DNA from 2 places in the Sinorhizobium alkalisoli genome. Region 1 is predicted to be linked to the other one. Evidence: predicted binding sites of a transcription regulator. Region 1 holds the regulator's gene; the other holds the start of a gene.

Region 1 (15,265 bases):
CGTGTGGTGGGCCCGCTGGCGCGGCAATACCGAGAAAACGTCGGGGAAGTAGAATTGCGATCTCGGGCTAGCTGGCCCGTGAAACGTTGAGTGCGTCCGGAACGCCCTCGACCGCGTGAAGTCTGCGCTTCGGCCGCAGATACGGCTCTAGGACCGTGTGGACGTGCCCCTCGTTGGGCAGCGCCGCCGGATCGTTCAAGGTTCTGGCGAGTTTGAGAAACAGCTTCTCACGCATTTGCCGCAGTCTGAAGCCGTTGGCCCTGCGGCTGAGAGCGAAAATGCGCAACGGGCTTTTTTCACCGGTCCCGTCGATGCACATCAGTTCCTCAAAACCGCGACGGTCCGTCACTACGAAGTTGCCGGCATTGCAATCCATCAGCACGATGTGAAGCCGGCGACAGCGCTCGAAAAGTTCGTCAATCATCGCCAGGTGCCTGGCCGTCAACCGCCCCGCCAGCGCCAGGTCGCGCAAGGTTGGGGCCAACTGTCCGTTTGCCATAGTGATCTTCTCGACCACGAGACCGAGGCCGTGTTCGGTCTGAACGAAGCCCAGCACTCCGGGGATGGGGAGATCGGCTGTGTCGGACAGGGTGAACTTTCGGGCCTGTTCGATGAACTCGTCGACTTCGCGTCGAAATGTCCGGTAGGCACCGAACCGCTTGAAGCGATCGATGAAGCGCAGCATCCGCGTCGATTGGCGCTCGCCGCTGTTGCCCCTGATTCTGAGAACCTTGACCAAAATATTCGGGTAGAGGTCATGCTCGAAAACACACCGCTGGTGCCCGCCTGCACATTGGTGCCAGTCGGAAAGGGAGATCTTGCCGTCGAACATGTCCTCGCCCATTAAGTGTGAAAGTTTTGTGACAAAACAGCGCCGGTTGAGGAAAATCAAGGAAAATCCTACCTTATGGGTGAGTTTATTGCGATCGAACTGGGAGGCTGGGCATTCCAGTGTCCAACCTCCTTTTACGATGGGCCGAGACGAGGGGTGCGTTTTTCGGAAATTGCCTCTTGCGGTTCATCTCGAATGATTCTAAACGCTCGCCACGACTTGATATTTCTTGTCGATGAGGCCTCGTGGCGGAGTGGTGACGCAGAGGACTGCAAATCCTTGTACCCCGGTTCAATTCCGGGCGAGGCCTCCAAATTCCCCTGATGATCCGGCTGGTGGCACCGATGTGCGCCGGCAAATTTCTTGGCAAGTGATCTTCAGCCGCTGCGGCAACGGCCGCTTGCCTGCAGAATGTCGATTCCGGCCTGACCGGGCCGCCGCTTTACCACCGCCTGATCGTCGGAGCGCGTTGGTCAGGCGGAATCGCCCGCCGCATGGTCAAGCGATACCGCGAGCGTGGCCGCGAGAACGGTGTGCGCGCAATCCGATCCAGCAAGACTCCATAGGCAGCGCTTTGGAGGAACTTTCATCGGACCCATGGATCGCGTCGAGATCGCAACAAGGAGGAGAGTCCATGGGCAAACCCAGGACTGCAGATCCGACCGGCCAAGCCATGCCGTCTCCCACATGAAAGCCGAACCCGAGGGAGATTGAGCTGGGCCCGAAACCGATACGATAACCGGGGAGAATACCCGTGGCGCCGACCGTCCACCTGCGGACGGCTCTACGCCCATGCGGGGATGGGGGGAGGCAGCCAGACGAAAGTACTCGGCGCTGGTCGGCCGCAACGTCGAGCGGAACGTCTACCGCCCAAGGCTTCGGACGATAACTGTTGCCCACTCGATCACGCACTGTGCGCAAATACCCATGCATCGGCCAAACGAAACGGCTCCGATCACCGGGGCGATGGGCTAGTGATACCGCCGTATCAGCCCGACCAGTTTGCCCTGGATTTTCACCCGGTCCGGTCCGAATATCCGGGTCTCATAGGCCGGGTTCGCCGCTTCGAGGGCAATCGACGCACCTTTCCGGCGGAATCGCTTCAGGGTCGCTTCTTCGTCATCGATCAGTGCCACGACGATATCGCCCGGACTGGCCGTGCTCGCGTTGCGGATGATCACGGTGTCGCCATCGAGGATGCCGGCCTCGATCATCGAATCGCCCTTGATTTCCAGTGCGTAATGTTCACCGTTGCCGATCATGTCGAGCGGAACGGAAACCTCGTGCGTATTGTTCTGGATCGCAGAAATTGGGACGCCGGCGGCGATGCGCCCCATCACGGGAACCGCAATCGAGGACGTCTCTGCGGGTGGCGCCTCGACCCTGGGCGCGGCAGATGGCTTGCCCAGGCTGCCCTCGATGACGCTCGGCGAAAAGCCGCGCCTTGGCTGCGCCGGTGTCGTATAGGCTTCCGGCAGCTTGATGACTTCAAGTGCGCGTGCCCGATTGGGAAGCCGGCGAATGAAGCCCCGCTCCTCGAGCGCAGTGATCAACCGGTGGATGCCCGACTTCGACGCAAGATCGAGCGCGTCTTTCATTTCATCGAAGGACGGCGGGACTCCCGACTCTTTCATTCGTTCATGAATGAAGAGAAGCAATTCCTGTTGCTTGCGGGTCAGCATGGCGCGTCACTCCAGAATCGCGAAACAAATCAAGAACAGACACTATCCGTTCCATTTGTGTTCCGCAAGTGCCTAACATTCCGTGAATATTGCCATGCTGAATTGGGCGGCGTCGCTTTGCCGGGGCCGACAAGCCATTGGGCTGTCGGGCGATGGAGCGTTGATGTGGCGCCCGATCAATAGGCGAGGCGCAGACCCCCGGGACTGAGAACGTCGAAGTCAGGCTCAGGGTAGGGGCCGTACCACTGCGCGTAGGTCGTGTTGCCCGTAGCGCCGGTGGTGGCGCATCCCCAAAGTGACAGGAGCGCCAATGCTGCAACCGCCATCAGAGTTTTAGAGGACATGATTTTCTCCACTCGCGGGAGTTGCCGACACGAAAAGATGCAGACCCCAACTGTCCCTCAATTCGCCAGCGATGGCAAGGAAACCTTGGTGGCCGAAACCAGCATTTTGTGTTCCCGGTAAACGACTTGGCGCAATGCGCCTCGGCGAAGAAACCTGCCGCCGCCGCCGGGCAGATCGGGCATCACGGCTCCGGGCTGGACAAAGAGAAGAATGGTGGAGTCGAAGGGAGTCGAACCCTCGACCTCCGCAGTGCGATTGCGGCGCTCTCCCAACTGAGCTACGACCCCGGCAGGCCTGGACTATATAGAAGAATTCCACGGCGCGCGCCAGCCCGCTCGGCTGAATTGGCCGAACGTGCTCGAGACGTCGGCAGACAGTCGAGTCCGAATGGGAGCAGGTGCCGGGTCGGACAAAGTTCACGCTGGCGGATGGGGTGGGATTCGAACCCACGGACGGTTGCCCGTCGCCGGTTTTCAAGACCGGTGCCTTAAACCGCTCGGCCACCCATCCGGGCAGCGCGTTATTGCGCGAAGTGCGGTTCGTTGCAAGATTTAAGCTCGCCGCCCGCACGAATTTCTTCGGCCTCTGCCGCTTGGTACTGCGCATCTCCGTCGGTCTGGTATTTACGTTTTGTAAACCATAACGAGAAAAACCCGGCGCGATCTCGCCTAGAAATTCGTATTTTTGCCTTGTTGTTGTCATCATTACACGATTGTCCCTTTCCGGGACGTCGAAAGATCCGCGGGGGTGAAATGCGGATCGTTCGGGCACGAATTTCGCGAATGACCTTGGGGACAGATGATATCTCGTAGAAAAGCGGCATGCCTTGCGAGGGGATTGCGCCTCGCTGCAATTCCACTGCTTTGCGCAGCACTAGCGGCCTGCGGTTCGACGTCCAGCGTCAAGAAGAGCAAGTCGAGAAGCAAGGAATATTTCGCCGAATCGGTCTACGGGGTCAAAGCAAGTCCGCGAGTGGCCAACGGGCGCAACATTCCGAAGGGCGGCGGGCGATTCCAGGTCGGCAATGCCTATCAGGTCAAGGGCAAGTGGTATCAGCCGAAGGAGGAGCCGGGCTACAACAAGACCGGCATGGCCTCCTGGTACGGCTCGGCCTTTCATGGCCGGCTGACGGCGAATGGCGAGGTCTATGACAAGTATCACCTCTCCGCGGCGCATCCCACGTTCCCTTTGCCGAGCTATGCTCGCGTGACCAATCTCGAGAACGGCAGCTCCGTCATTGTGCGGGTGAACGATCGCGGGCCCTATGAATTCGGCCGGATCATCGATGTCTCCTCGAAGACCGCCGACCTGCTCGATATCAAGCGCAAGGGAAGTGCCCAGGTACGCGTGCAATATGTCGGCCGAGCCCCGCTCGAGGGCAACGACATGCCTTATCTCATGGCGTCTTACGTTACCAAGGGCGATCGCGGCCCTCGCATCGCGCCGGAAGGGCAGATCGCGACGGGGGTCATGGTGGCTTCGAACGAACCGCTGCGCGATCAGGCACAGGACCTTGGGACTCTGACGATTCCGGCGAAATCGACGCTTGGCGCAACGAGGTCGTTGAATGCGCTCACGGCGCCGCCTGCAGCGTCGCCGGCATCGGCCGCGCTTGCCGAGTTCATGATGCTGCCGGAGATCGGGCCGGTTCCCTCCGAGCGCCCGGAATGGATCCCGTTGCCGGATGGCAACATGGCCTATGCCGCCGCCTATGTCGAAGTCCGGGTCAGTGACAGGGCTTCGCCATTCGAACTGATCATGGCCGATCCGGACCCGCTGACGTCCGACTCCATTCGGGCCTACGCAAAGCGGCAGAACCGGGGCGTTCTGGCCGATTGACGCCGGTTGAATAGGTCTGGCGGCGCTGCTATGCCCGTGAAGAAACCGGAGTTTCTCATGCGCATTGTGTGGCTGGCGATCGTGGGTGTCCTTGCAGCGGTCGTCGCAGGTGATGCGGAGGCACAGGCGCCTGCCTTCGACACCAAGGCGAAACAGATCTATCTCGTCGATGCGGAGACCGGGAGCGTGCTCTTTGCGCGCGGCGAGAACGAGCCCGTGCCACCGGCGTCGCTTGCAAAGCTCATGACGATGGAACTGGTCTTCGAGGCCCTCGACAAGGGGGAACTGACGCCGCACGCGACCTTCGAAGTTTCGGAACACGCCTGGCGCACGGGCGGAGCGCCATCCGGCACCGCGACCATGTTTGCCGCGATCAAGTCGAAGGTCGCGGTCGCGGATCTCATGCAAGGTGCGATTGTACAGCTGGCGAACGACGCCTGCATTGTTCTGGCCGAGGGAATGGCGGGCAGCGAGACGGCCTTTGCCGAACGGATGACGGAGCGGGCTCGCGAACTCGGCATGCCGGTCGCGACATTCAAGAACGCGACCGGACTGCCGGACCCCGGAAACAAGATGACCATGCGCGAACTCGTCACGCTTTCGCGGCATTTGCACGAGGCGCATCCGCATTATTACCGCCTCTATTCCCAGCCGGATTTCGAGTGGAACAAGATCTTCCAGCGCAACAAGAATCCGCTGATCGCCGCCAATGTCGGCGTCGACGGGCTGGCGACGGGATTTGCGGAAGGCTTCGGCTTCTCGGTCGCCGCTTCGATGCAGCGCGGAGAGCGCCGTGTCTATCTCGCAATGGGCGGCCTTGAGAGCGATAAGGAGAGGACCGAGGAGAGCCGCCGCGTCCTCGAATGGGCAATGACGAACTTCGAGAAGCGGCGGATTTTTGCCGGTGGCGAAACGATCGGTGAAGCGAGCGTCTATGGCGGGGCGGCATCCCACGTCGCGCTTGTCGCCGGCGGACCCGTGGACGTGTTGCTGCCGGTCAACAATCCGGAGCGGCTGACCGCCCGCATCGTCTACCGGTGGCCTCTCAGCGCGCCGGTGGCCGCAGGACAGGAGGTCGGCGTCGTCAAGCTCTGGAACGGAGAAGAGCTCGTCAAGGAAGTTCCAGTCCGCACAGCCGATGCCGTCGAGCCGGGCACGCTGACGAGCCGTGCGCTTGACGCCTTGCAGGAACTTCTCTTTTTCTGGCTGTGACAATTGCACGCCGTGACGGTTTCTTCCGGCAGACCAATCGGCTAAACAGAGGGCAGGAATACGCCGATCTGGAAGAGCATGTGTCGCTGACAAAGGGTTTGTTCGTAACGTTCGAAGGCGGAGAAGGGGCGGGCAAGTCGACCCAGATGCGCCTGCTTGCCGATTCGCTCAGCGCGCGGGGTTATGCCGTGCTGACGACGCGGGAACCCGGCGGGTCCGCCGGTGCAGAGGCGGTTCGCCACGTGCTTCTTTCGGGGGCGGCGGAGTCCTTTGGCGTGCGTATGGAGGCGATCCTCTTCGCCGCCGCGCGTAGCGACCATGTCGAGCAGGTGATCCGGCCGGCGCTCGGAAGGAGGACGATCGTCCTTTGCGACCGGTTCATGGATTCCTCGCGCGTCTATCAGGGGATTACCGGCAATCTCGAGGCGAGCTTCATCGAGACACTGGAGCGCGTCGCCGTCAATGGCGTCGTTCCCGATCTCACGATCATCTTCGACCTCCCGGCCATTGTAGGCCTCGAGCGCGCGCGTCGCCGCGCCGCCGATCAAGGGCCGGACCGCTTCGAAAAGGAGCAGTTGGAAACGCATGAGAAGCGGCGCGAAGCCTTTCTCGATATTGCCGAGACCGATCCGGAGCGCTGCCGGGTCGTGGACGCGACGCGCCCGCCGGAGGTGATCGCTGCAGACGTGCTGGACCTTGTGGCGGCGCTGCTGCCGAGCGAGGACGCGGCGCGCGCATCCGCGGCGGAAGTGGCCACATGACAGCAGAACGCCCAGGGGTGCTGGACGGGGCGATCGCGCCGGCCGAAAACAGCAGGCTCTTCGGCCATGGTGAGGCCGAAGTCTTCCTCGCGCAGAGCTACAAGTCCGGCAAGGGGCATCACGCGGTCCTCATCGAAGGGCCGGAGGGCATCGGCAAGGCGACGCTCGCCTTTCGCTTCGCCAAACACGTGCTTTGCCATCCGGAGCCGACGGAGGCGCCCGACCGGCTCGGCGACCCGGATCCCGGTTCGATCGTCAGCCGTCAGCTTGCCTCCGGCGCCTCCCACAACCTCCTGCATCTGACGCGTCCGGTCGATGAGAAGAGCGGGAGGGTCAAGGGTGCGATCACGGTTGACGAAGTGCGCCGCGCCGGAAAGTTCTTCGGCCAGACGTCGGGGACGGGAAACTGGCGGATCGTCATCATCGACCCGGCCGACGACCTCAACCGCAACGCGGCCAATGCCATCCTGAAGATACTGGAGGAGCCGCCGCGCCGATCGCTGTTTCTTGTCTTGACGCACGCGCCGGGGAAACTCCTGCCGACGATCCGCTCCCGTTGCCTGCCGCTGCGGCTGAAGCCGCTCGATGCGGGGGCCATGCGCCAAGCACTCGCGCACCTCGGGTTCGACATGGGTGGGGGCAATGCCGATCAGATCCTTGCAGCGGCGGGCGGGAGCGTTGCCGAGGCGCTGAAGCTGATCAACTATGGCGGCCTCGAGATCGCCGCTGCCTTCGACGACGTGATCGCAGGGCAGGGACCTGCGGTGCGCAAGCAAATGCACAAGCTCGCCGACATTCTCTCGGCAAAAGACAGCGAAACGATCTTCGATTTCTTCGCCTCGCTCCTTCAAAGCCGTGTCATGCAACTGGCACGTGAGGCGGCTTTGGCCGGCGACATCGGGCGAGCGGAACGCTTCGCACATCTTTCCAGCAGCTTCGCCGAGCGCCTCGCGATCAGCGAAGGCTATAATCTCGACCGCAAGCAGACAGTCCTGTCGCTTCTGGACGATCTGAAGGACCGCTTATAGCGCAGGGGCGAACTTCCACTTCCGCTCGATCGCGGTGGCGGGATCGATTTCATACCGGTGAGCGAAGAGCATGACGTGGCCATGTCAATTCCGCTCCCGGTCGTCCGCTGGCCTTCCGTGGCGTCCGCTTTTTCTCGCCGCGGCGGTTCCCTACCTAAAGGCGATGCGCTAATAGCAGCGCTAACTCCAGATCCGAGATATCGAAGCCGACAATGAGAGATACGTCCCCCTTCTACATCACCACCGCGATTTCCTATCCGAACGGCAAGCCGCATATCGGCCACGCCTACGAATTGATCGCGACGGATGCGCTTGCCCGGTTTCAGCGGCTCGACGGGCGCGAGGTGTTCTTCCTGACCGGCACGGACGAACACGGCCAGAAGATGCAGCAGACGGCAAAGAAGGAAGACGTTTCGCCGCAGGAACTGGCCGATCGCAACTCGGCCGAGTTCCAGAACATGGCGCGTCTTCTCAACGCGTCGAACGACGACTTCATCCGCACGACCGAAAAGCGGCATCACGAGGCGTCGCAGGCGATCTGGACCCGGATGAGCGAGGCCGGCGACATCTATAAGGATTCCTATGCCGGCTGGTACTCGGTTCGCGACGAGGCCTATTACCAAGAGAATGAAACGGAGTTGCGCGCCGACGGGATTCGCTACGGTCCCCAGGGAACACCGGTCGAGTGGGTGGAGGAGGAGAGCTACTTTTTCCGCCTCTCCGCCTATCAGGAAAAGCTCCTGAAGCACTACGACGACAATCCGGATTTCATCGGCCCGGCGGAGCGGCGCAACGAGGTCGTCTCCTTCGTCAAGTCGGGTCTCAAGGACCTTTCGGTCTCGCGCACAACCTTCGACTGGGGCATCAAAGTGCCGAGCGATCCGGCCCATGTCATGTATGTCTGGGTGGATGCGCTGACCAACTATCTGACCGCCACTGGATACCTCACCGATCCGCAAGGCCCGCGGGCGAAATTCTGGCCGGCGAACATTCACGTCATCGGCAAGGACATCATCCGTTTCCACGCGGTCTACTGGCCGGCCTTCCTGATGTCCGCCGGTCTGCCGCTGCCGAAGCGGGTCTTTGCGCACGGCTTCCTGCTCAACAAGGGCGAGAAGATGTCGAAGTCGCTCGGCAATGTCGTCGATCCGTTCAACCTGGTCGAGCATTTCGGCCTTGATCAGATCCGCTACTTCTTCCTGCGCGAGGTGTCGTTCGGCCAGGACGGCAGCTACAGCGAAGAGGGGATCGCGACGCGGATTAACTCCGACCTTGCCAACGGCATCGGCAATCTCGCCAGCCGTTCGCTCTCGATGATCGTAAAGAACTGCGATGGCCGGATACCGGCCTGCGGGCCGCTGACAGACGAAGACAAAGCCATGCTTGCGGCGGCCGATGCGCTTCTCGAGACGACGCGCGAGGAGATGGGCAAGCAGCTGATCCACCGAGCGCTCGCCGCCATCATCGCCGTCGTCTCCGAAACCGACCGCTATTTTGCCGGCCAGGAGCCCTGGGCGCTCAAGAAAACCGATCCGGAGCGCATGGCGACGGTGCTCTATGTGACGGCGGAGGTCGTGCGGCAGATTGCCATTTTGTTGCAGCCCTTCATGCCGGGATCGGCGGGCAAGCTGCTCGATCTCGTCGCCGTTCCAGCGGAAAAGCGGGATTTCACCAGCCTCGGCGAGGCCGGTCGGCTCGTGTCCGGAACGCCGCTGGAGGCGCCGAAGCCCGTCTTTCCGCGCTATGTAGCGCCGGAAGTGTAAGCGAGAGCGTATCAATGCTGATCGACACGCATTGCCATCTGGATTTTCCCGACTTCGAAACGGAACGCGATGCGATCATCGAACGCGCCCGCGAGGCCGGCGTTACCCAGATGGTGACGATCTCGACGCGCGTGAAGCGCTTCGAGACGATCCTTGCGATTGCCGAAAAATATCCGAACGTCTTCTGTTCCGTCGGCACCCATCCGCACAATGCCGACGAAGAGCTCGATATCATGGCCGACGATCTCGTTCGCCTTTCGCAACATCCGAAGGTGGTGGCGATCGGCGAGGCAGGGCTCGATTATTTCTACGACAATGCTCCGCGCGAGGCGCAGGCCGAGGGCCTGCGGCGGCACATCGAGGCAGCGCGCGAAACCGGGCTGCCGCTCGTCATCCACAGCCGTTCGGCAGACGATGACATGGCGGCAATCCTGACGGAAGAAACGGGGAAGGGCGCTTTCCCCTTCCTCCTCCATTGTTTTTCATCCGGTCCGGAACTGGCGCGTATCGGTATCGAACTTGGCGGCTACGTTTCCTTTTCGGGCATTCTGACCTTCCCGAAATCGCAGGAACTGAGGGACATCGCCAAGACCCTTCCGCGCAACCGGATGATCGTGGAGACGGATGCGCCCTATCTGGCGCCGAAACCGTTCCGCGGCAAGCGCAACGAGCCGGCTTATGTCGCGCATACTGCAGACGTTCTGGCCGAGACGATCGGCGTCAGTCGGGCTGAGATCGAGGACATCACCACCGAAAACGCGCTCCGGATCTTCTCGAAGATGCCGAGGCTGTGACATGGCGTTCCGGCGGGCGTTCACCATTCTCGGTTGCGGCTCATCGCCGGGCGTGCCGCGCATCACCGGGGACTGGGGCGCTTGCGATCCGTCGAACCCGCGCAACCGGCGCTTGCGGGCAGCACTACTGGTGGAGCAGTTTGCTCCCGACGGCGGCAAGACCACCGTCGTCATCGACACCGGGCCCGATTTCCGCACCCAGATGATTGCAGCCGATGTCCGCCACATCGATGCGGTGCTCTACACGCACGCTCACGCGGATCACTTGCACGGAATCGATGACCTGCGCGGCTTCGTCATCGAGAACCGGAAGCGCATACCGATCTGGGCGGACGCCTTGACGATGTCCCGGATCCGCGATGGCTTTCGCTATTGCCTGGAGTCGCCGCCAGGCAGCGGCTATCCGCCGATTGTCGAAGCGCGTGTCATCGAGGACGATTTGCCGCCCGTGACCGTTCACGGTGCTGGCGGTCCGGTCGCATTCCAGCCGCTGATGCAGTTTCACGGCAATATTCACTCGCTCGGCTTCCGCATCGGCGATTTTGCCTATTGCAGCGACGTCAGTGATTTTCCGGCGGAGACGGTCGAGAAGCTCCTGGGACTGGATCTCCTGGTGATCGACACGCTGCAGTACAAGTTCCACCCGAGCCATCTGTCGCTCGTGCAATCGCTCGGCTGGATAAACCGGCTTCAGCCGAAACGCGCCGTGCTCACGCACATGCACGTGCCGCTGGACTATGAGACGGTTTGCGACGAGACGCCGGATCACGTCGAGCCGGCCTACGACATGATGCGGCTGGAGTTCGAGGTGGCGATGCCAAGTGCCGAAGAGGCGTGACGTCGCAATCGAGCATTCGACTTGAAGGCATTGATTTAAAAGCGCATACAGCGGCGCCCGTGAGTTCCATAATCTATCTTATGCGATCATGTTGTGTAGCCGCAAAGTTAAAGTGTCCTGTTCCTGCAAAGTAAGAATGTCACTCTCCCCGCGTTTTCAATGACGTGGGAGATTGCGGATGGGATTGATTGCGATGAGCGAGCGCGACCTGCAGCGGATCGAGGTTTTGTCGAAGGTGGTCGACGGCCGCATGACGCTGGTTTCGGCGGCGCATGTCCTGGGCTTGAGCACGCGTCAGGTGCGTCGACTGCTGGAGCGGATCCGGACGGATGGAGCGGCGGCGATCCGGCACAGGGCGATCGGCCGACCGTCGAACAACCGGATTAGCGACGGCGTGCGCGATTACGCCATGGCGATCGTGCGCGAGCGCTATGCCGATTTCGGCCCGACGCTGGCGGCCGAGAAGCTGGCCGAGCGCGATGGGCTGACGGTGTCGCGCGAGACCTTGCGCCAATGGATGTCGGAGGCCGGCCTGTGGCTGTCGCGCAAGCAGCGCCGGACGTTTCACCAGCCGCGGCTGCGCCGCGAAGCCTATGGCGAGCTGGTGCAGATCGACGGGTCCGAGCATCGCTGGTTCGAGGATCGTGGTGATCCCTGTTCGCTGCTGGTGTTCATCGACGATGCGACCGGCAAGCTGATGCAGTTGCGCTTCGTACGCTCGGAAAGCGCGTTTACGTATTTCGAGGCGCTGGAACTCTATCTGAAGGCGCATGGTGCGCCGGTCGCCTTCTATTCCGACAAGCATTCGGTGTTCCGGGTGGCGAAGAAGGACGCCAAGGGCGGCCAGGGCATGACCCAGTTCGGGCGTGCGCTGTCAGAGCTAAACATCGAGATTCTTTGCGCAAACTCGAGCCAGGCGAAGGGCCGGGTCGAGCGGATGAACCGGACGCTGCAGGACCGTTTGATCAAGGATCTGCGCCTGGAGGGCATCTGCGGCATGGACGACGGCAACGCTTTCCTGCCTCGGTTCATGGAGCGCTATAACCGGCAGTTTGCCATTACCCCTGCCCGACCGGATGATCTGCATCGGCCGATGAATCTCGCGTCGGACCGGCTGAAGGAGATCCTCTGCAAACGTGAGCAGCGTTATGTCGGTGCCCAGTTGACGTTCTCCTACGAGCGCCAGCGGATCATGCTGGAAGAGACCGAGGTGACGCGCGGACTGGTCGGCCGCTATGTCGAGACCTACGCTTATGCCGATGGCCGGCTCGATGTGCGCTGGAAGGGGCATTCCCTGTCCTACCGGGTGTTCGACAAGGACCAGCGCGTGACGCATGCGGCGATCACCGAGAACAAGCGTCTTTCCGATGTGCTGGCCTACATCAAGGACCGTCAGGACCAGCAAGAGAAGCCGGTTGTGAAGACCAACAGCGAGAAGAATGGCTACAGGCCGCGGGGACGCAGGCCGGGCAAGCGGACGGATTTCATGAACGATCCGGCGGTCGTTGCTCGGCGGCGGCAAGCGCTCTCTGAGCTCGATGCGGCGGAATGATCCGCCATCGCAAGGTCTCAAAGCTAAAGCCGGTTGGTGCCATTCACCCGCCCCCTCCCTTCCCTTGCAACCCGGCCCAGCCGGTCCGGTCGGGGGCTTGCCTCAGCGCAAGTGGAGATGCCGAGTGTCGCATTTCTAAATGGCTGAAGACGTATCCAAAGTGACATTTTAACTTTGCGCCACGCCGGACATTTCAACCTGGCCGCCACATGTTGTGTAGCGGGGTACATTCTATTTCCAAGTGCGACATGCCAATAAAAACAAAGGCTTCGCCTTGGAGATTTTTGGATGTCGCTCTGCTATTCGCAGCTCACCCTTTCCGACCGCCGACGTTTGCATCAGCTCGTGGAACGCAAGGTTCCTGTCGGTGACATCGCCCGCCAACTCGGTCGGCATCGATCGACGATCTATCGTGAACTGAAGCGCAATACCTTTCATGATGCCGAGTTTCCGGAATACAGCGGCTACTACGGCGGCATCGCCAACGACATCTCCAAGGAGCGTCGGCGACGGCTGCGCAAGCTCAGCCGCCACCCGCAATTACGCGAACTGGTCATTGAGCAGCTGAAGGCACTTTGGTCGCCGGAGCAGATCGCCGGCCGCCTGCTTGCCGACGGTGTGAGCGCCCTGCGTGTCTGCACGGAAACGATCTACCGCTTCATTTATGGCAAGGAAGATTATCCGCTGCAGCTCTATCAGCATCTGCCGGAAGGCCGCCGCAAGCGCCGCCCGCGCCGCTCCCGCAAACCCCGCGACGGCTCGATCCCGTTGGACTGCAGGATCAGCCAACGCCCTGATTTCATTGCCGATCGCTCGCGGTTCGGCCACTGGGAGGGCGATCTCCTGATCTTCCGGCGCGACCTCGGTGAAGCCAATGTCACCTCGCTGGTCGAGCGCAAGAGCCGCTACACGGTGATGATCAAGAATGGCAGCCGCCACTCTCGGCCGCTTATCGACAAGATCGTCGATGCCTTCTCACCGCTGCCCGCCTTTGCCCGGCAGAGCTTCACCTTCGACCGCGGTACCGAGTTTCGCGGTTTCAAGGCTCTGGAAGATGGGCTCGGCGCCAGGAGCTGGTTGTCTGATCGCGCTTTGCAAGTCAAGCCCGAGTGGATACGTGCGATGAGCTCCGGGCGCCGTTGTCGGCACGGATTCGGGAGTCTTGATTTAGCGCGTTCTCAGCGTTCGCTCACGGCTTCGTTTTAACGTGAGGGCAATCGTATGTCGGGAGCATGGTTGTCTCCGCGGTCGGTACAAGACCGCCGCATGTTGGTCTTCGCAGGCAAGGGTCTTCCTATGTTCTGCGCGCAGTCTTCGGGGGCTGCCGCCAGCTTCACGGAATGACCTGACCTACGTCCACGACAGGGACGCCTCGTCGCGTCAGAAGATAACGCGCTGAGAGTAATTGTCTGTCAGGCCTTCATTATGCGCTGGCGCCGGCCGATGGGTTGAAGACTTCTCCCGTTTTGAGCATGGCATGCATAATGACCGAGAGCTTGCGGGCGACGGCCACGGTGGCCCGCTTGAAGCCAAGCCGGTCGCGTAACTTCAGCCCCCAGTCTTTAAGACGGCTTTCATTCCTGGCGCTGGTTCGCGTAAGCATCGCTGTCGCCGCTTCGTAAAGCAGCCCGCGCAGACGGCTGTCCCCTCTTCGTGAGATATGACCGTCATAATCGACTTCACCCGACTGATAGCGGCGTGTGGTGAGACCGAGCCAGGCGCCAACGGAGCGCGAAGTTCGGAAGTTGTCTGGATACTCGATTGCGGCGACATAGGAGACCGCAGTGATGGCGCCTATGCCTGGAGTTGTCATCAACAGCTTTGTGGCCGCGCTTTGCCGCGCCGTTGCAATGAGTTGACGGTCAAGAATGGCCGCACGCTTGCGGATGTCGCGCCACGCGTCAAGCAAGGGCAAAATGATTTCTGCCAGAGAAGTCTGCTTGTCCAGAAGCTCTCGAACATTGGCGTCAAACACCCGACCTGTCCCCTTAGGCACGATAAGGCCGAACGTCTTCATGACACCCCTGATCTGATTGCCAAGTTGGGTTGAGAGGGTCAGGAGCTGGTTGCGGGCCGCCACCAAAGCGCGGATCATCATAGCTTCAAACGACTTGACGCGAACCGCTTTGTAAAAGCCGGCTTCAGCGAGCTGGGCCAGGCCATCCGCATCATTGGCATCGGTCTTGTTGAGTGTCTCGTTCAATACCTTTTGCGCGTGCCGCGCTTCAATACAGATCGCCGGCACTCCCTCGGTCGTCAGCGCATGATAGAACCACGTCGCCAGTGGCCCTGTTTCGAAGACGACGCGCCTGGCGTGCGGCGCGCGCTTGCGGATAATCTCCGCCAGAAGCTTTGGGTCCGAAGGGCACTTCCCCCGCCAGATCTGCTTCCCGCTCTCTCGAACCGAGATCGCCGTATCTTTCAATGAAACATCAAGCCCAATATGCTGGTCCATGGTTGCTCTCCGTTTGATGTTTTGGGCCCGGTTCCAATCGTGAGCCCGTTTTCCCATCTTATCGGGGGCAACCACCCCCGCCAGCATCATGTTAGGAAAGTGCTTGGGGCGATCGCGCCGCGATTACTCCATGTTCTGCGATCCAAATTCACCGTCGCAGAAAG
Region 2 (15,265 bases), on a different replicon from region 1:
ATCGATCGGATGGTGGTGCCCGATCCTTTCGTCACTGCCATGGTCCTGCGCGGAGGGCGGCATCTCCGGTGCCCTCGCGCGGTCTCCGCCATTTGACTGTGTTTGTTGCATCTCGCTCTCCGGAAACACTTCGTGGAACTCGCTGCCCCGAATGAGCAGCAAAGCCGGGAACGGAAGATCAGTCGTCCGCACGATCGGCACGTTCAGGATGCCGGCGCGGGCACCGGCATCCTGCAATGACCTCTACTGACTTCCGGCGCCGCTTTTAGGGGCTTTGCGCCGGGGCGACGGCGACCGTTTAGACGGCCTAGCGCCGCCATTCCCGAGATTCGGCGCCGAACCGCTTTGCCCCAGCATTTCGCGGAAGGCCTGCTCCCAATGCCGCATATGCTGGCCCTCGGGGCAGCCTTCCTGCTCCCAAATGGCGTAGGCTCGGCGCCTGATCAGCTCTTCCTCGTGATTTTCCATATGGTCACCTCTCCGTTGGACTGCACTACTGGTTTAACTGTAACGACAGGCGCCGCTTGTTTGTTCCGTCGGCTCAACTGGCTTCCGGCTCAGACCTGCTGGTCGAGCTCCGGGTAGCGACGAAAGATGCAGGATTCGTTGAACGCAAGACGGCGATCCGACGCCAGATAGCGGTGGATTCGCGGTCGGGCCGCAACGGAGTCATGCAGGGCGACCAAGGCTGGTACGCGCGGCTCATGCACCCGCATGGCGTTCGGGAATGCATAGCGAAGTCCCTCGACGAGGTGAAACAACGAGAGATCGACATAGCTCAGCTCCTTCCCGACAGCATGCTCCCGCCCCGCGGGGTTCCGGTTGAGAATGCGTTCGAAATAGCCGAGGAACTTCGGCAGCCGATTGTTGAGAAACTCCGCCGACCGCCGCAGCGATTCCGGCTTCTGCTGCTCATAATAGAGTGACACGCTGATCGGGTGACGCGTATCGTGAATTTCGGCAAGCAGGTCGGTGATCGTCAACTGCAGACCATTGGCGACGTGACGCAGCCCTTCGTCCTGCGGTGCGAGACCGAGCCGCGGTCCGAGATAAAACAGGATATTGGCAACCTGCGAGATCAAGAGATCGCGATCCACCAGAAAGGGCGGCGCGAAAGGGATGGAAGCGGCACCCGGATCCTTCATCAGTGCCAGCATCTCCTGTAAGCCGCCCGGCAGGCGGGCAACATCGACATAGTCGGTGCCCGCCGCCTCGAATGCGAGGCGCACGAATTCGCCTCTCCCGGGTATCCCGCCCCAATAGTAAAGCTTGTAGGGCATGAAAGGCTTCCCCCTTCGCCAATATTCGGCAAGCTCCGCCTCACCTGGGCGCCCGACCGAAATCTCTTCGCAGTTCGTTCTTCGCCCTTTCGAGAATATGACGCCGGTCGCCGTTCAGCCCCGCACCCGCCCTGTTGATGTAGAACGTCAACATGGAGATGGCCGAGCGGAAGGGGCTTGCTTTGCGGCGATCGCTCGCCTCCGCCGACCGCTTCAAAGAATGCGCGATTTCTTTGGGATCGTCGAGTGTGAAGACCCCCGGCTCGAGGTCCATCGCGTCGCTCTGAACTTCTTGGACCAATGGGCTTTGGTCTCTGGCTTCTTACCCATGGCCGTTCACCCGCGTCGGCTGTCGTCAGCGCAACCACACCGGTACCTCGGAAGCGCCCCGAATGTCTGATGCCCGATGCTTCCAACCAAGCTCTTCCCAAGCGAAATGCTGTGCGGCAGTCTGCGCCTTCTCCTTGGTCGAATAGACTTCCGGCAAGAGATATTCCCTGTCACCATAGGTCAGTAGCGCCCGGCCGCTTCGAACATCGAAATGAAGCTGCAGGCACTCTTGCGTTTGCATGGAAGCCTCCCTGATCGATCTTGGAACTGGCGGGAATTATGCGCGGTTTTCTCACTCTTTAGAACGGTCCACATACCTATTTTTGAGTAGAAACATTTACCCTCGTGGAAACGGCGACCGGGCAAGGAAGTTCCGGAAGGCAGGATGTTCTTCGGGCTGTCGCCAAGCGAGGGGTGGCGCTGTCAGCCCGGATATTTGCACCGGTCAGTACCAGTCCCGGGCGCGACCTCGGACCCGTCACATTCGGCCGGCCGGCCCTCGCGGCTTTGCTCCCAGCCGAAGACGCTTCGCCCGCCGAAACGTGGCGAGTCCCTGAACTCTCCGGCGACGATTTCCTTGAGGTCCGGCCCGGTGGCGTAGCGCTCCAGCCGGCGCGACTGGTCGTCGAGCCGCTTCAGAGCCGCAAGCTCCTCATCCCGCCCGAGCCGGCCCTTCCTTACCGCCGACTTCATGACATTGATGGTTTCGTCATAGACCTTGAGCGGCACCGGAAAGGGGTGGCGGTCCTTGCCCCCATGGGCAAGCGAAAATCGGGCGGGATCGGAAAACCGGAAGGGGGCGCCATGGACCACCTCGGCGACCAAGGCGAGCGCCTTGACGGTGCGCGCCCCGACGCCCGGCACCATCAGCAGTTCCTCGAAGTCCTTTGGCCCTCGATCGGCGGCAGCCGCAAGATTGCCGTGCAGGCGCCGGAGATTGACGTCGCTCTCGCGCACATCGTGATGGGCCGGCATGATCAGATGCGGCAAGGTCGGCTGGCTCTGCGCGATCGGCACAGCCCCGCGCGTCTCGATTCTCGCAACTTCGCGGATCAGCCCGTCGGGGCCGAGCGAACTGAGGAGCGCGAGTTGGCCCTGGCGCGAAGCGGCGGCGCGCCGGTCCGCAAGATTGACGATCTCGCCCTGCCCCCTCCCTTCGATTGCTGCATGGGGAGAATCCACGAAGCTCTCCAGTCCTTCCGAGAGCCAGTGATAACGGCGTGCCTGCCGCCGGTCCCCATTCATGCCTTGCTGGACGACGACCCACTTGGCGTCGTCGGTAACGATGAAACCGTGCAGGTAAAGATCGAACCCATCCTGCACGGCGGCACTGTCGACTTTGGCGACAAGCCGGCTTGCATCGGCAAGCAGGAGGCCATCGAAGCCGACACGATCTCCGATTGCCGAGAGTTCGGCCGGCGTCTTGCGGGAATGCTGACCACGGCCGCCGCAAACATGGATGCCGAGTTCGCCGGCACGCGGCGTCAATCCACGTTTCATCGCGCCGATCACGCTGGTGGTAATGCCGGACGAGTGCCAATCCATGCCCATGACGGCGCCGAAAGACTGAAACCAGAAGGGCTGGGCAAGCCGCCTCAGAAACTCGTCGCGGCCATAGTGGTGTACGATCGCCTCGGCAATAAGCACGCCAAGACGTGTCATGCGGTCGCCGAGCCATTTCGGCACGCGCCCACCATGCAGCGGCAGATCCGCATTGCCTGATCTTTGCGCCATCGCACCACGATCCTTTCTACCTTGCCATCCCTGCCCGTCAGGCAAGCATCGCCACCGACGCACACATTACTTGCTTCGGATGTTCTCGGAAAGTTCTCAAGGACCGCGCAGCGCTACAAGATTGGCGAGAAGCGCCGATGCGCCTACATAAGGGCGGCACAGTTGGAAGGAACATTCATTGGTATGGGACGACACATTCTTTTCGCGGAACGCCGTCGAAGTCGCGTCTGATCTGATCGGCGCGGAACTTACAGTGTCTGGCGCCGGCGGCATTATCGTCGAAACCGAGGCCTACCTGCGGGACGACGCGGCGTCGCACAGCTTCGGCGGCACGACCGAGCGTAATCGCGCCATGTTCGGTCCCTCCGCGCACGCCTATGTTTATCTGTCCTACGGCCTTCACTGGTGCTTGAACTTCGTTTGCCTGCCCGGCAGCGCGGTGCTGATCCGGGCGATCGAACCGAAATGGGGGCTGGAGGCGATGCGTGAGAGACGCGGTGTTTCCCGGGACCGGCTTCTGTGCTCGGGACCGGGCCGTGTCGGCCAAGCCCTGGCGATCACCCGGGAACAGAACGGCCTGCCGCTCCGGCAGGAGCCTTTTCGCCTGCGTGTTCCCGAATCAAGGCCGGAAATCTCCGCCGGCCTTCGCATTGGCATTTCGAAAGCCGTCGAGCAGCCCTGGCGTTTCGGCCTGGCGAACTCCACGTTCCTCAGCCGGAAGTTCTAACCAACTGAAGCGCCGAACCGGGCCTCTGAACGCCGCGTCCATCAACGCTCGCAGGTACCGACGAGCGTGGCCTCGGCGATCCTATGCTTGCTAGCCCGTTTCCAGGCCTCGGCGGCGCCGACTTCCTCTGGTATCGAGAGGTTGCCGACGTCGAGAGCCGCCAGCCTGAACTTATAATGGTGAGTGCCGGTTCCGGGCGGTGGCTGTGGCCCGTCGTAGCGCGCATTGCCGAAATCGTTCTTGATGAACTTGATACCGTGTTCAGGGCCGGTATCGACAGACTGCTGAAGTTCGGTCCAATTGCCCGGGATGTTGATGATCGCGCAATGGCGGAAAAGGCCGCTCACGGCGTCCGGGTCCTCAATGACGAGGGCGAAGCTCTGCGTGCCCGCCGGCGTGCCCGTCCACTTCAGAGGCGGGAACAGGTTCTCTCCGAAACGGGTATGCTTGCTGGGAATTGGCTGGCCGTCAGCGAATGCGGGGCTGATCAAACTGAAGGTCATCGCCTGCCTCCTTTCATATGTCCGCATCGAGATGGGCGAACGGTCGTGGCGATCCCCCAAGCCGTTTGGTGCGGGAGCGTTGATCTCGCTCAAGGATCGCCTACAGCGCATCAGATAGGCTTGACTGGCCGATGCTCAAGAGCGCCGGCACTAAACGTGGTCAGGCTCGCTCGAACACACGATATTCCGCGAAAGGCGATCATCGACCGGTAAGCACCAACGACTGCATTCCGAGGAGTCCAGCAGCTATGCATGATGCGGCGTCGACGACAGCGTCCCAGCCATCGGACTCGACCGAAACTGAGAATACATCCGCCACAACCAATAGGACGGTCGCGCCCGAGCTCGCCTGGCACGCCGTCGCGCCGGAAGCCGTCCTCGACGTGCTTCGCACGGATGCGAGCGGTCTCTCCGCGGAGGAAGCAGGCCACCGGTTGGAAACCTGCGGCCCCAATCGCCTGCCGGCTGGCCCGCCCCGGGGCGTCCTGAGGCGCTTCCTGCTGCAATTCCACGACCTGCTCATCTACGTTCTGCTGACCGCCGGCCTGATTGCTGCCGCCATCGGCCACGGGCCGGACTCCCTGGTCATCTTCGCCGTTGTACTTATCAACGCCGTCATAGGCTTCGTTCAGGAAGGTCGCGCGGAGAGGGCGCTGGATGCGATCCGGGCCATGATCGATCCACAGTCTTCCGTCGTCCGCGACGGCCATCGCGCCACCATCAGGGCAGACGAAGTGGTGCCGGGCGATATCGTTCTGCTCGAAGCCGGCGACCGTGTGCCCGCCGACCTCAGGCTCATAAAGGCGCGCAATCTGCGCATCGATGAGGCCGTTCTCACCGGCGAGTCCGTGCCCGTCGACAAGTCGATCAGGCCTGTCGCCGGCGACGTGACGCTCGGCGACCGGTTTTCCATGGCCTTCTCGGGCACCTTTGTTGCCGCCGGACAGGGGGCGGGTGTTGCCGTCGCGACGGGTGCGCAGACCGAACTCGGGCGGATCAGTTCCTTGATTGGCGCGGTGGAACGTATCGCCACCCCGCTTGTCCGACAGATGGGCCAATTCGCCAGGCAGATCACGATCACCGTCCTCGGCCTTTCCACCCTCGTCTTCGCCTATGCCGTACTCATCCGCTCCTACCGGCTGGAAGACGCCTTCATGACGGTGGTCGGCCTGGCCGTCGCAGCAATTCCCGAAGGTCTCCCCGCGGTCATGACCATCACCCTGGCCGTCGGGGTCCAGCGCATGGCGCGCCGAAACGCCATCATTCGCCGCCTGCCCGCCGTCGAAACGCTGGGTTCCGTCTCCGTGATATGCTCCGACAAGACCGGCACGCTCACACGCAACGAAATGACTGTGAGCGCCATTCGCACGGCCGACCGCGAGATCGAGGTGGACGGAGCCGGTTACCGGCCGGAAGGCAGCTTCCGGATCGGCGGGCGCAGGGCGCTGGACCCGGCCGCCGATCCGGTTCTTGAAGAACTGTCGCTCGCCGCACTTCTCTGCAACGACGCGCATCTCGAGGAACGCGGCGAGGAGTGGACGGTCAACGGCGACCCGATGGAAGGGGCGCTCGTCACATTGGCGATAAAGGCCGGGCACGACGCCGCGGCGGCGCGGACCGGCTTTGTCCGCCTCGACGAGATCCCCTTCGATTCCCGCCATCGGTACATGGCAACGCTCAATGCCCGCAATGGTCGCCCGCCCGTGGTCTACGCGAAGGGCGCGCCTGAGCGCATCCTCGCCATGTGCAGCCGCGTCGCAAGCTTCGACGGCGAGCAATCGCTGGATACCGCCGACTGGCACGACAGGATACAGGCGATGGGCGACGCCGGTCAGCGGGTGATCGCATTGGCGCACCGTCCGATGCGGCATGGCACCCGCGAAATCGCGCCAGCGGATGTGGAGCACGATCTCATTTTGCTCGGTCTCGTCGGGCTCATCGACCCGCCGCGTCCCGAGGCCATCGCTGCTGTCGCCGAATGCCGGGCCGCGGGCATCCGGGTGAAGATGATTACCGGAGATCATGCCGCAACGGCACGCGCGGTCGCCCTGCAACTCGGGCTCGCGGACGCACCAAAGTGCGTCACCGGGCAGGATCTGGACAATGCGGGAGAGGCCGGAATCCGCAGACACGCCAGGGAGGCGACGGTCTTCGCCCGCACCAGTCCGGAGCAGAAGCTGCGCCTGGTGGAGGCGCTGCAGGCGGATGGGTCGACCGTCGCCATGACCGGCGATGGGGTGAACGACGCCCCAGCCTTGAAGCGCGCGGATGTCGGGGTCGCCATGGGCTGCAAGGGGACGGAAGCCGCCAAGGAGGCGAGCGACATGGTGCTCGCCGACGACAATTTCGCCTCGATCGTCTCGGCCGTGCGCGAGGGGCGCACGGTCTACGACAATCTCACCAAGGTGATCGCCTGGACCTTGCCGACAAATGGCGGCGAGGCCTTCACCATTGTGCTGGCGATCCTGTTCGGGCTGGCCCTGCCCGTCACCCCCGTGCAAATCCTCTGGATCAATATGGTAACGGCCGTCGCCCTCGGCCTGACCCTGGCCTTCGAACCGACGGAACCCGGCGCCATGCAACGGCCGGCCCGCCCCCCAGGAGAGAGAATCCTCTCCAGGCGACTACTATGGCGAATCCTGTTCGTCTCGGTGCTGATGGTCGCCGGCACCTTCGGCATTTACGCCTGGGCCGTCTCGCGCGGGCTATCGGTCGAAACCGCGCGCACCATGGCCGTGAACACGCTGGTCGTCATGGAAATCTTCTACCTGTTCAGTGTCCGCTATGTGCACGGTACGTCCCTGACATGGCAGGGCGTCCTCGGCACCCGTGCGGTCCTGATCGGCGTCGCGACTGTCGTTGCAGCACAATTCGCCTTCACCTACCTGCCACCGATGCACTTGATCTTCGGCAGCCGGGCCGTCTCATTCACCGATGGAATGATGATCGTAGCCATCGGCGTCGCCCTGCTCTTTGTTGTGGAGGCCGAGAAGCGGATCGTCGCATCGTTCAACCGCGTTACCGGCGGCAGGCGATCGGAGGAGAGGCCTTGAATGCAAAGCGAAGGAATTCACGCCGATGCATTCATTCGCGAAGCTGATGAATTGATCAAAAACCGTGCATGGATCGCAGCGCCCGAATGTGCCAATGGCTGGGTTTCACGAGGATCTCGTTATGGCCGTCGATACCGCTTCCGTTTCCGCCGCGCCCGGCACCGCTCGCGCCGGCGTGCTGATCATGTTTCTCGGCATGCTGATGTTTTCGCTGAACGACGTCATGGGCAAATGGCTGGTGGCAACCTATTCGGTCGGACAGGTGGTGCTGATCCGCAGCATCGCCGCGGGTCTCGTGCTCTTTCCGTTCCTCTGGACCCGCGGACCGAAAAGGCTTGTCGCGGTTGAAAGGCCGGGCCTCCAGCTTGCCCGCGTGTTCGCCTCGACAGCGGAGGTCTTCGCCTTTTATTTCGCCGTCATCTCCCTGCCGCTCGCCGATGTCATGACCTATTGGCTGGCCGCGCCGATTTACGTGGCAGCCGTTTCGCCGCTGGTGCTGAAGGAGCCCGTCGGCTGGCGGCGGTGGACAGCAATCGCCATCGGCTTCGTCGGCGTCATCATTGCGCTCGAGCCCTCCTCGCAAGCCCTGACGTTGCCGGCGCTGGTCTCCATCTTCGGCAGCATGTGCTTCGCCTTCATGATGGTTTCCGGACGCTCGCTACGCGGAACGCCGGACACGACCCTCGCGTTCTGGCAGGTCGTTGGCGCGGCGATTGCCGGCCTCCTCTGGGCGCCCTTCGATTGGACGCCGCTGAACCCACTCGACACCGCTTTGCTCGGCCTCCTCGGCGTCGTCGCCATGCTCGCCCATGTTCTCGTCAACCGGGCCTTGAAGCTCGCCGATGCAGCGACCGTCGCGCCGCTGCAATATACACTGCTCTTCTGGGCGATCGTCTTCGGCTGGCTGGTCTTCGGCGACAGCCCACGCCTGTCGATGGTGCTGGGCGCCGGCCTTATCGTCGCCTCCGGCCTGTTCATCTTCTTCCGGGAGCAGCAACTGAAGCGGCAGGGAAAATTGAAGGATTAGGTAGAGGGCGACGCGCCTTTCCGCCCACTGTATTGCCTTCCACACTTCTTCTCGCCGCGACCTTTGCACGCCTGAACCGCGGCGCTATCGGCTCGATCAGTCCGCGACCACCATCTGCTTCTGTGTGCCGAGCCCCTCGATGCCAAGCTCGATGACGTCGCCGGGCTTGAGATATTGCGGCGGCTTGAACCCCAGGCCCACGCCGGGCGGCGTGCCGGTAGAGATGATGTCGCCCGGATGCAGGGTCATGAACTGCGACAGATAGCTGACGAGGTACGAGACGCCATAGACCATGGTCTCGGTCGTGCCGTTCTGCTTCGTCACACCATTGACGGTGAGCCACATCTTCAGGTTCTGCGGATTGGCAATTTCGTCACGGGTGACGAGCCACGGACCGATGGGGCCGAAGGAGTCGCAGGATTTGCCCTTCGTCCACTGGCCCGATCGCCTCGCCTGGAAATCGCGCTCCGAGACATCGTTTACGACACAGTAGCCGGCGACGTGATCGAGCGCTTCGGCCTGGTCAACATATTTTGCCTTCTTGCCGATGACGACGCCGAGTTCGACTTCCCAATCGGTGGCGACCGAGCCGCGCGGAATGATGACATTGTCGTTCGGCCCCGTGATCGCCGAGGTCGCCTTCATGAAGATGACGGGCTCGGGCGGAACCTCCAGGCCGGACTCGGCAGCATGGTCGGCATAGTTGAGTCCGATGCAGATGAACTTGCCGGTGCCGGCGACGCAGGCGCCGAGGCGCTGCGCACTATCGACCGCCGGCAGGCTCTCGATCTCGAGTCCGTCCGCCCATGCGAGATCGGCGATGGCCGGACCTGAAATATCGGCGATTACGCCGGAGAGATCGCGGATTCGGCCGGCGCCATCCAATACGCCCGGCTTCTCCGCCCCTTCAGGTCCATAGCGCAAAAACCTCATCCAGCTTCTCCCCGGCAATCGTGACGAATGACTGTGTCTGACAAATCAAACAGTGCCGTGGATGTAAAGCGGTTTTGCACAGTCGCAGTACGCTTTCGGGATCTCGGCCGCGCCGAAATCGACGTCGATCGAAGCGTACGGCAGCACGCGACAACCCGCCGATTTCGCGATCGAAGGCCCCGCGCTTTGCAGAACGGAGCCTTGCGCTATCTTCTGCCGGAAAAGGCAAAGATGTCGACCGGGTGGTCGAGTCCGCGCAACGCATGGGAGCCGAGACTTTCCAACTGTGCGGCGCATCCCGCCCTTTCGACGAAGGCGCGTGAAAGAAGAACCGGACGCTTGAGTTCCTTGGTCAGGCTCTCGAGGCGCGAGGCGACGTTGACTGCGGGTCCTATGACGGTGAAGTCGAGGCGCTTGCGCGAGCCGATATTGCCATACATCACGTCCCCCACATGGACGCCGATGCCGTAACCGAGCGGCTCACGACCTTTGCGCAGGTTCTCCTCGTTGAGCTCGGCAAGAGCTGCCTGCGCCTCCGCGATGGCGCCGAGCAGGTTGCTGCAGGCGCACGGGTCACTGAGCGGGAAGATTGCCAGGAGCCCGTCGCCCATGAATTTCAGAATCTCGCCGCCATGGCGCTCGATCGGCTCCGACATGGCGTCGAAATAACCGTTCAACAGGTCGATCACGTCGTCGCGCGGCCAGAGATCCGACAACCTGGTGAAATCGCGCAGGTCGCAGATCAGAATGGCGGCGCCAACCGTCACGCCAGTGCCGCGCGTCGTCGCTCCCGCCAGGATCTGTTCGCTCGCATGCGGGCCGACATAGGTTTCGAGAAGTGTACGTGCGAGACGGTTCTTCAGCCTGATCTCGCTGACGAGCGACAAGGCCGGCAACACGTCCTTGAAGAGTTCTATGTCGCCCGGGCGAAAGCCGCCTTGCCGGTCGCTGGCGAAGGTGATGACGTGCTGTTTGCCGAGCGTGTGCTCCAGCGGCCAGGCGATGTACTCGGTGATGCCCTCAGCCCGCAGATCGTCGTAAAGCGCGTATTCCGCTCCATCGCGGGAGGAACCTTCGAGAGAGTGCCGCACCTCGGACGCTCCGTTGTTGATCTCGTAAAGTGGGCTGTTCAGGTATTGCGAACTGTCCTCGGTCCCGTAATTGTAGAGGTCGATTTCGGCTTCGGACAATCCCTTCCGCCACAGGATCCGCGCGCCTATCCATTGCGGATGATGAATCCGGAAATGCAGCGTCGCGCGCGCGACCGGCACACCGGCCTCCGCCAGTTTCATGCACATCTCGACAAAGATATTGTCGATGTAGCGCTCGCCGCGCGTCTCGTTCACCAGCCAATCCAGGACGTGCCGCCGCTGGACGGGCCACCTTCCTTCGCTGCCATCGGTTGAATTCAGAAGTGCATCCGATAAAGATTGCATAGCAACCTCCGCTTGCGGCATCCTTGAATCGGAGCCGATATATACAAGCATGCACGACGCCACTGCCGGGCACAATCTGCCATCGTTCAAAATGCCAGGGATCGCTGAGCGGGTTCCGGCGCGTGCAGATGAACGCCTTCCAGTTGGAGCATACGCAGCTTGGCGGACACACCGCCGGGCGCCGAGAAGCCGCCGATCTTGCCGCCGGCGGCCAGCACGCGATGGCAGGGGATGATCAGGGCTACCGGATTTCCGGCCATCGCCAGGCCGACATCGCGCGCAGTCTCGGGGCCGCCTCCGAGGGCCTTCGCCAACGCGCCATAGGTGGTGGTATGCCCCCATGGGATCTGTCGCGCCGCTGCATAGACTTTCACGAAGAATGCGTCCTGCCCTTCGAGGTCGAGATCAACTGCGGAAAAATCCGTCTCGCTCCCGTCGAAATATCGTCGGACGGCAGTGATCGTTTCCTGCACTCTGGGCGGCGACGCGTGCGGTTCGCCCTTGAAAAGGCGGCGCAACAGCAGCCGTTCGGTCATGGCCGCGGTTTTCGTCGGCAGCTGAAAGCGGGTGATGCCGCGCCCGCTCCAGGCGATGCCGCAGAATCCGCCGGCGGTTTCGAAGACGCAATAGTGGTGCGCTTCCTCATTCATCGAAAGCCTCCGCATTCATGTCACATGAAGATCGTGTCATCCGAGGCCCGAATCAACCGGCTTTGCAAAGCGGTCACACGCGAAGTGCTCGCTTCCCGATCAAAAGAGGCGACGAAACACCTGAACTGGAGCATTCATGATGTATGAAGGCAGGCGCCACTGCCGCGGCCGACTTGCCGCGAGCCTCAAGCGCTATACGATACGTGGCGCAGCACTACACTTCGCCGCTACCGCAGACCACATGCCTCTGAAGACACCGGCGCTGTAGCGACGAAGTGCCTCCCCCGCTATGACGCTGTCCGGGCAGAGGTCATCCTCGGTCGATGGCTCGCAAAGAGCTTCCTCGCGGCCGACTTGATCGCCGCCTTGACCACCTGCCTGTAGACGCCGCCAGCTTAGCCGAGGAATATCTGGCGCAGGCGAGCGAACAGGCCCGGCTGTTTCTCGACCAGCATCGTGCGGATGTGACGCGCTGCGGTCGATGCACTAACCGTCGCACCGAAATGGCAATAGCAAATAACCTTGTGCAATTGCTCGTCGCTCAATTCGAAGAACCGCTTCGCCTCGCCGTAGCTATCATTATCCAGCCCAGCCGCCCGCAGAACGGGATCTTCGAACGCTACGGAGATCGGCGTACCGTCGCCGCGCATGGTCGCGCGAACGCGTGCCGGCTGATACTCGGTCTCGTGCAGCGTCGAAAGCCGTCTCTGAGGGTTCTGCTCCAGAAGCTCTGCCCAGCGCTCCAGACGCTCGCTGCGCGACAAAGCCCGACGGGGAAAGTCCTGATTGACCTCGGCGACGATTTGCAGTTCGTCGATTGCATGGTGCTTCATTGTGACCTCCTACTCAGACGATAGTTGGTCCCCCTTTTCAGCCTCATAGGCCTACTCAGCGTGACTCCAACCGGCCGCGAAGTCCAATCACGAAAGTGCCTTTCGGCATTAAACGATCAGAAACTCGCGAGGCGGCACCAACAAAGCTGCGCGCCGGCGGGGTCGCCTCGCCGTGAGGCAATTGCAATTGAGATAACCGTCGGCAGTGAGGCCTCTCAGTCCTCGCGGAATGCGTGCCGCATTTGGTCCGTCAGCGGCTTCGTCAGGTAGGAGATGACCGTGCGGTCGGCGATCTTAATGAACACCTCCGCAGGCATGCCCGGATAAAGAGACAGTCCGGCCAGCCTGGCCAGGCTTTCAGGCTTCGGACGGATGCGCAACGGATAGTAGCTGGCGCCGCTACGCTCGTCCGTCACGAGATCCGGCGCCACGGTCACGACCTCGGCCTCGACTTCAGGCGTCGTTCGTAGATTAAAGGCGCTGAATCGGATTTCGACCGGTTGGCCGACCTGGACCTGGTCGATGTCGTTCGGTGCGATGCGCGCCTCCACTGTGAGGTCGTCCGCCTCCGGCACGACGAGCATCAGCGTCTCGCCGGGATTAATCACGCCGTTCACAGTATGAATGGCCAGTTGGTAGACCCGGCCGGAGAGCGGTGCGGTGATATCGAGCCGCCGCAATTGGTCGGTCGCGGCCGTGCGGCGCTCCTCATATTCGGCGATCTTCGCCTCGACGTCCGTCAGTTCCTTGGAAATCTCAGTGCGCCGGTCTTCGTCGAGTTGAAGTATCTGCAAGTCGATTTCGCTCGATTTTCCTCGCGCCTGTGCGCGCCCTGCGATGTGGCGACCGCGGTCGCCCTCGAGTTCCGCCCGCTGCCGCTTCAGGGTAGTCACGCGCTGCATCGGCACCAGCCCCTGGCCGTAGAGGGAATCGACGCCCGTCAGTTCCTCATCGATGAGCCTCAGTGCATCCTCGATCGCCTTCAGTTGGACGGTCAGTCCTTCGATCTCGTCGGCAAGCTGCGCCTTTCTCGAGGCAAGCTGGCTCTTCATCCCGGTGAGCGCCGAGCGGCGGCTTGCGAAGAGCCTCCTCTCGCCGTCCACGAGTTTTGCCGCCGCCGCACCGGAAATGAAACTCTCGAGATCCGCGTCGATTTCAAAGTCCGGCGCGCCGATGCGCTCGGCCTGAAGCCGCGCGCGACGCGCATAAAGCTGCGCCAGCGTGCCTTCGACGATTGCCAGGTTGGCGCGAACAGTAGTCCCGTCGAGGCGGATCAGCACCTGTCCGGCTTCGACGCGGTCGCCCTCCTTGACCTTGAGTTCGCCGACGATGCCACCCGTCAGATGCTGGACCTTCTTGACATTGTCGTCGACCACGACAACGCCACCGGCGACGATCGCGCTCGAAAGTTCCGTCGTCGCAGCCCAGCCGCCGACGCCGGCGACGAGCGCGAGCGCGAGGACGGAGACTCCGACCAGGTGCCGCCCGAGCGAGCGCTGCGCACTCATCTTTTCCTTGCGCTTGCTCATTGTGCCGCCTCCTGGCCCTCCGTCGCGACCGTGAACCGCGATGACGCCACGGGTTGTGGCCGAAGCACCTTGCTCAACACCTCGTCCTTCGGACCAAAAGCCTGCATGCGCCCCTCGTGCATCATCAAAACGAGATCGGTGCTGGCAAGGGCGCTCGGCCTGTGGGCGATGACGACGACGATGCCGCCCCGCGCGCGCACGTTCATGATCGCCTCGCTCAAGGCCTGCTCCCCTTCCGCGTCAAGGTTAGAGTTCGGCTCGTCGAGCACCACAAGGAAGGGATCGCCATAGAGGGCTCTCGCAAGTGCGACGCGTTGACGCTGGCCGGCGGAAAGAGCTACACCGCCCTCACCGATTTCGGTGTCGTAGCCATTCGGGAGCCGAAGGATTAGGTCGTTCACGCGCGCGGCTTGGGCGGCAGCGACGATCGCTTCGGGCGGCGCATCCGCAGCGAACCGGCAGATGTTCTGCGCCACGGTTCCAGCGAAGAGCTCGACGTCCTGCGGAAGGTACCCGATGTGCCTGCCGAGCGCGTCGGTGTCCCACTGGTCGAGTGCCGCCCCGTCGAGGCGAACGGAGCCGCGATAGGCGGGCCAGACGCCGATCAGGGCCCGTGCCAGCGACGATTTTCCGGAACCGCTGGGGCCGATGACGCCAAGCGCACTGCCGGCATGCACGGTGAAACCGACGTCGGTGAAGATCAGGCGTTGTGCCGCCGGCGGACCGCTCGCCAATGCCTCCACGCTCAAGCGTTCCCGAGGAGCGGGCAGTGCCAGTGGCGCCTCCGTTTCCGGCAGTGCGCCCAGCAGGTCCTTCAGTCGCTGCCAGCTTTGGCGCGCCGAGACGAGGCCTCGCCAATTGCCGATCGCGAGTTCCACCGGAGCGAGCGCCCGGGCGGTCAGGATTGAGCCTGCGATAATGATGCCGGGCGAGGCCTCGCCCTCGATGACGAGTACTGCGCCCGCCGCCAGCACTCCGGACTGCAGCGCCATGCGAAAAACCTTCGAAAGCGCGCCATAACCGTTGCCAATATCGGAGGTGCGCCTGTTCTGGTCACGGAACTCCGAATTGCGTTCCTCCCAGAGGCTCGTCAGCCGGCCGGTCATGCCCATGACCTGGACGACTTCGGCATTGCGCTGCGAGGCCTGGGCAAAGGCGTTGCGCAGACCTGCCGCTTCGGATGCCTTCCTGGAAGGCGCCTGCGTATTACGATTGGTGAGATAGGTCAGA

The links. Region 1 encodes LexA, which represses DNA repair genes until DNA is damaged. Its sites were predicted from a motif close to TGTTCNNNNTGTGTTCNG; they were not measured.
Region 2: the regulator LexA is predicted to act here: its motif matches at 3,425-3,442, upstream of EKH55_RS26595 (DUF763 domain-containing protein).

Annotation. Positions count from the first base shown of each region.
Region 1 covers NZ_CP034909.1:1,398,510-1,413,774, forward strand. Annotated here, with positions in the region: gene EKH55_RS06940 (hypothetical protein) at 1-52, shown strand, start outside; gene EKH55_RS06945 (YrbL family protein) at 68-892, opposite strand; tRNA gene EKH55_RS06950 (tRNA-Cys) at 1,072-1,145, shown strand; gene lexA (transcriptional repressor LexA) at 1,804-2,514, opposite strand; gene EKH55_RS29340 (hypothetical protein) at 2,691-2,858, opposite strand; tRNA gene EKH55_RS06960 (tRNA-Ala) at 3,071-3,146, opposite strand; tRNA gene EKH55_RS06965 (tRNA-Ser) at 3,282-3,369, opposite strand; gene EKH55_RS29345 (hypothetical protein) at 3,380-3,733, opposite strand; gene EKH55_RS06970 (septal ring lytic transglycosylase RlpA family protein) at 3,658-4,698, shown strand; gene EKH55_RS06975 (D-alanyl-D-alanine carboxypeptidase family protein) at 4,756-5,910, shown strand; gene tmk (dTMP kinase) at 5,991-6,671, shown strand; gene EKH55_RS06985 (DNA polymerase III subunit delta') at 6,668-7,699, shown strand; gene metG (methionine--tRNA ligase) at 7,912-9,462, shown strand; gene EKH55_RS07000 (TatD family hydrolase) at 9,477-10,256, shown strand; gene EKH55_RS07005 (MBL fold metallo-hydrolase) at 10,258-11,094, shown strand; gene EKH55_RS07010 (ISNCY family transposase) at 11,273-12,646, shown strand; partial or broken gene EKH55_RS07015 (IS30 family transposase) at 12,935-13,733, shown strand; gene EKH55_RS07020 (IS110 family RNA-guided transposase) at 14,070-15,101, opposite strand; partial or broken gene EKH55_RS07025 (transposase) at 15,229-15,265, shown strand, end outside.
Region 2 covers NZ_CP034910.1:1,890,625-1,905,889, forward strand. Annotated here, with positions in the region: gene EKH55_RS26570 (hypothetical protein) at 1-237, opposite strand, end outside; gene EKH55_RS26575 (DUF2934 domain-containing protein) at 244-468, opposite strand; gene EKH55_RS26580 (glutathione S-transferase) at 558-1,280, opposite strand; gene EKH55_RS26585 (DUF3175 domain-containing protein) at 1,321-1,554, opposite strand; gene EKH55_RS26590 (hypothetical protein) at 1,636-1,851, opposite strand; gene EKH55_RS26595 (DUF763 domain-containing protein) at 2,034-3,344, opposite strand; gene EKH55_RS26600 (DNA-3-methyladenine glycosylase) at 3,523-4,071, shown strand; gene EKH55_RS26605 (YbhB/YbcL family Raf kinase inhibitor-like protein) at 4,113-4,574, opposite strand; gene EKH55_RS26610 (cation-transporting P-type ATPase) at 4,823-7,627, shown strand; gene EKH55_RS26615 (DMT family transporter) at 7,749-8,654, shown strand; gene EKH55_RS26620 (fumarylacetoacetate hydrolase family protein) at 8,751-9,587, opposite strand; gene EKH55_RS26625 (adenylate/guanylate cyclase domain-containing protein) at 9,794-11,023, opposite strand; gene EKH55_RS26630 (methylated-DNA--[protein]-cysteine S-methyltransferase) at 11,110-11,673, opposite strand; gene EKH55_RS26635 (hypothetical protein) at 12,069-12,506, opposite strand; gene EKH55_RS26640 (HlyD family type I secretion periplasmic adaptor subunit) at 12,722-14,035, opposite strand; gene EKH55_RS26645 (type I secretion system permease/ATPase) at 14,032-15,265, opposite strand, start outside.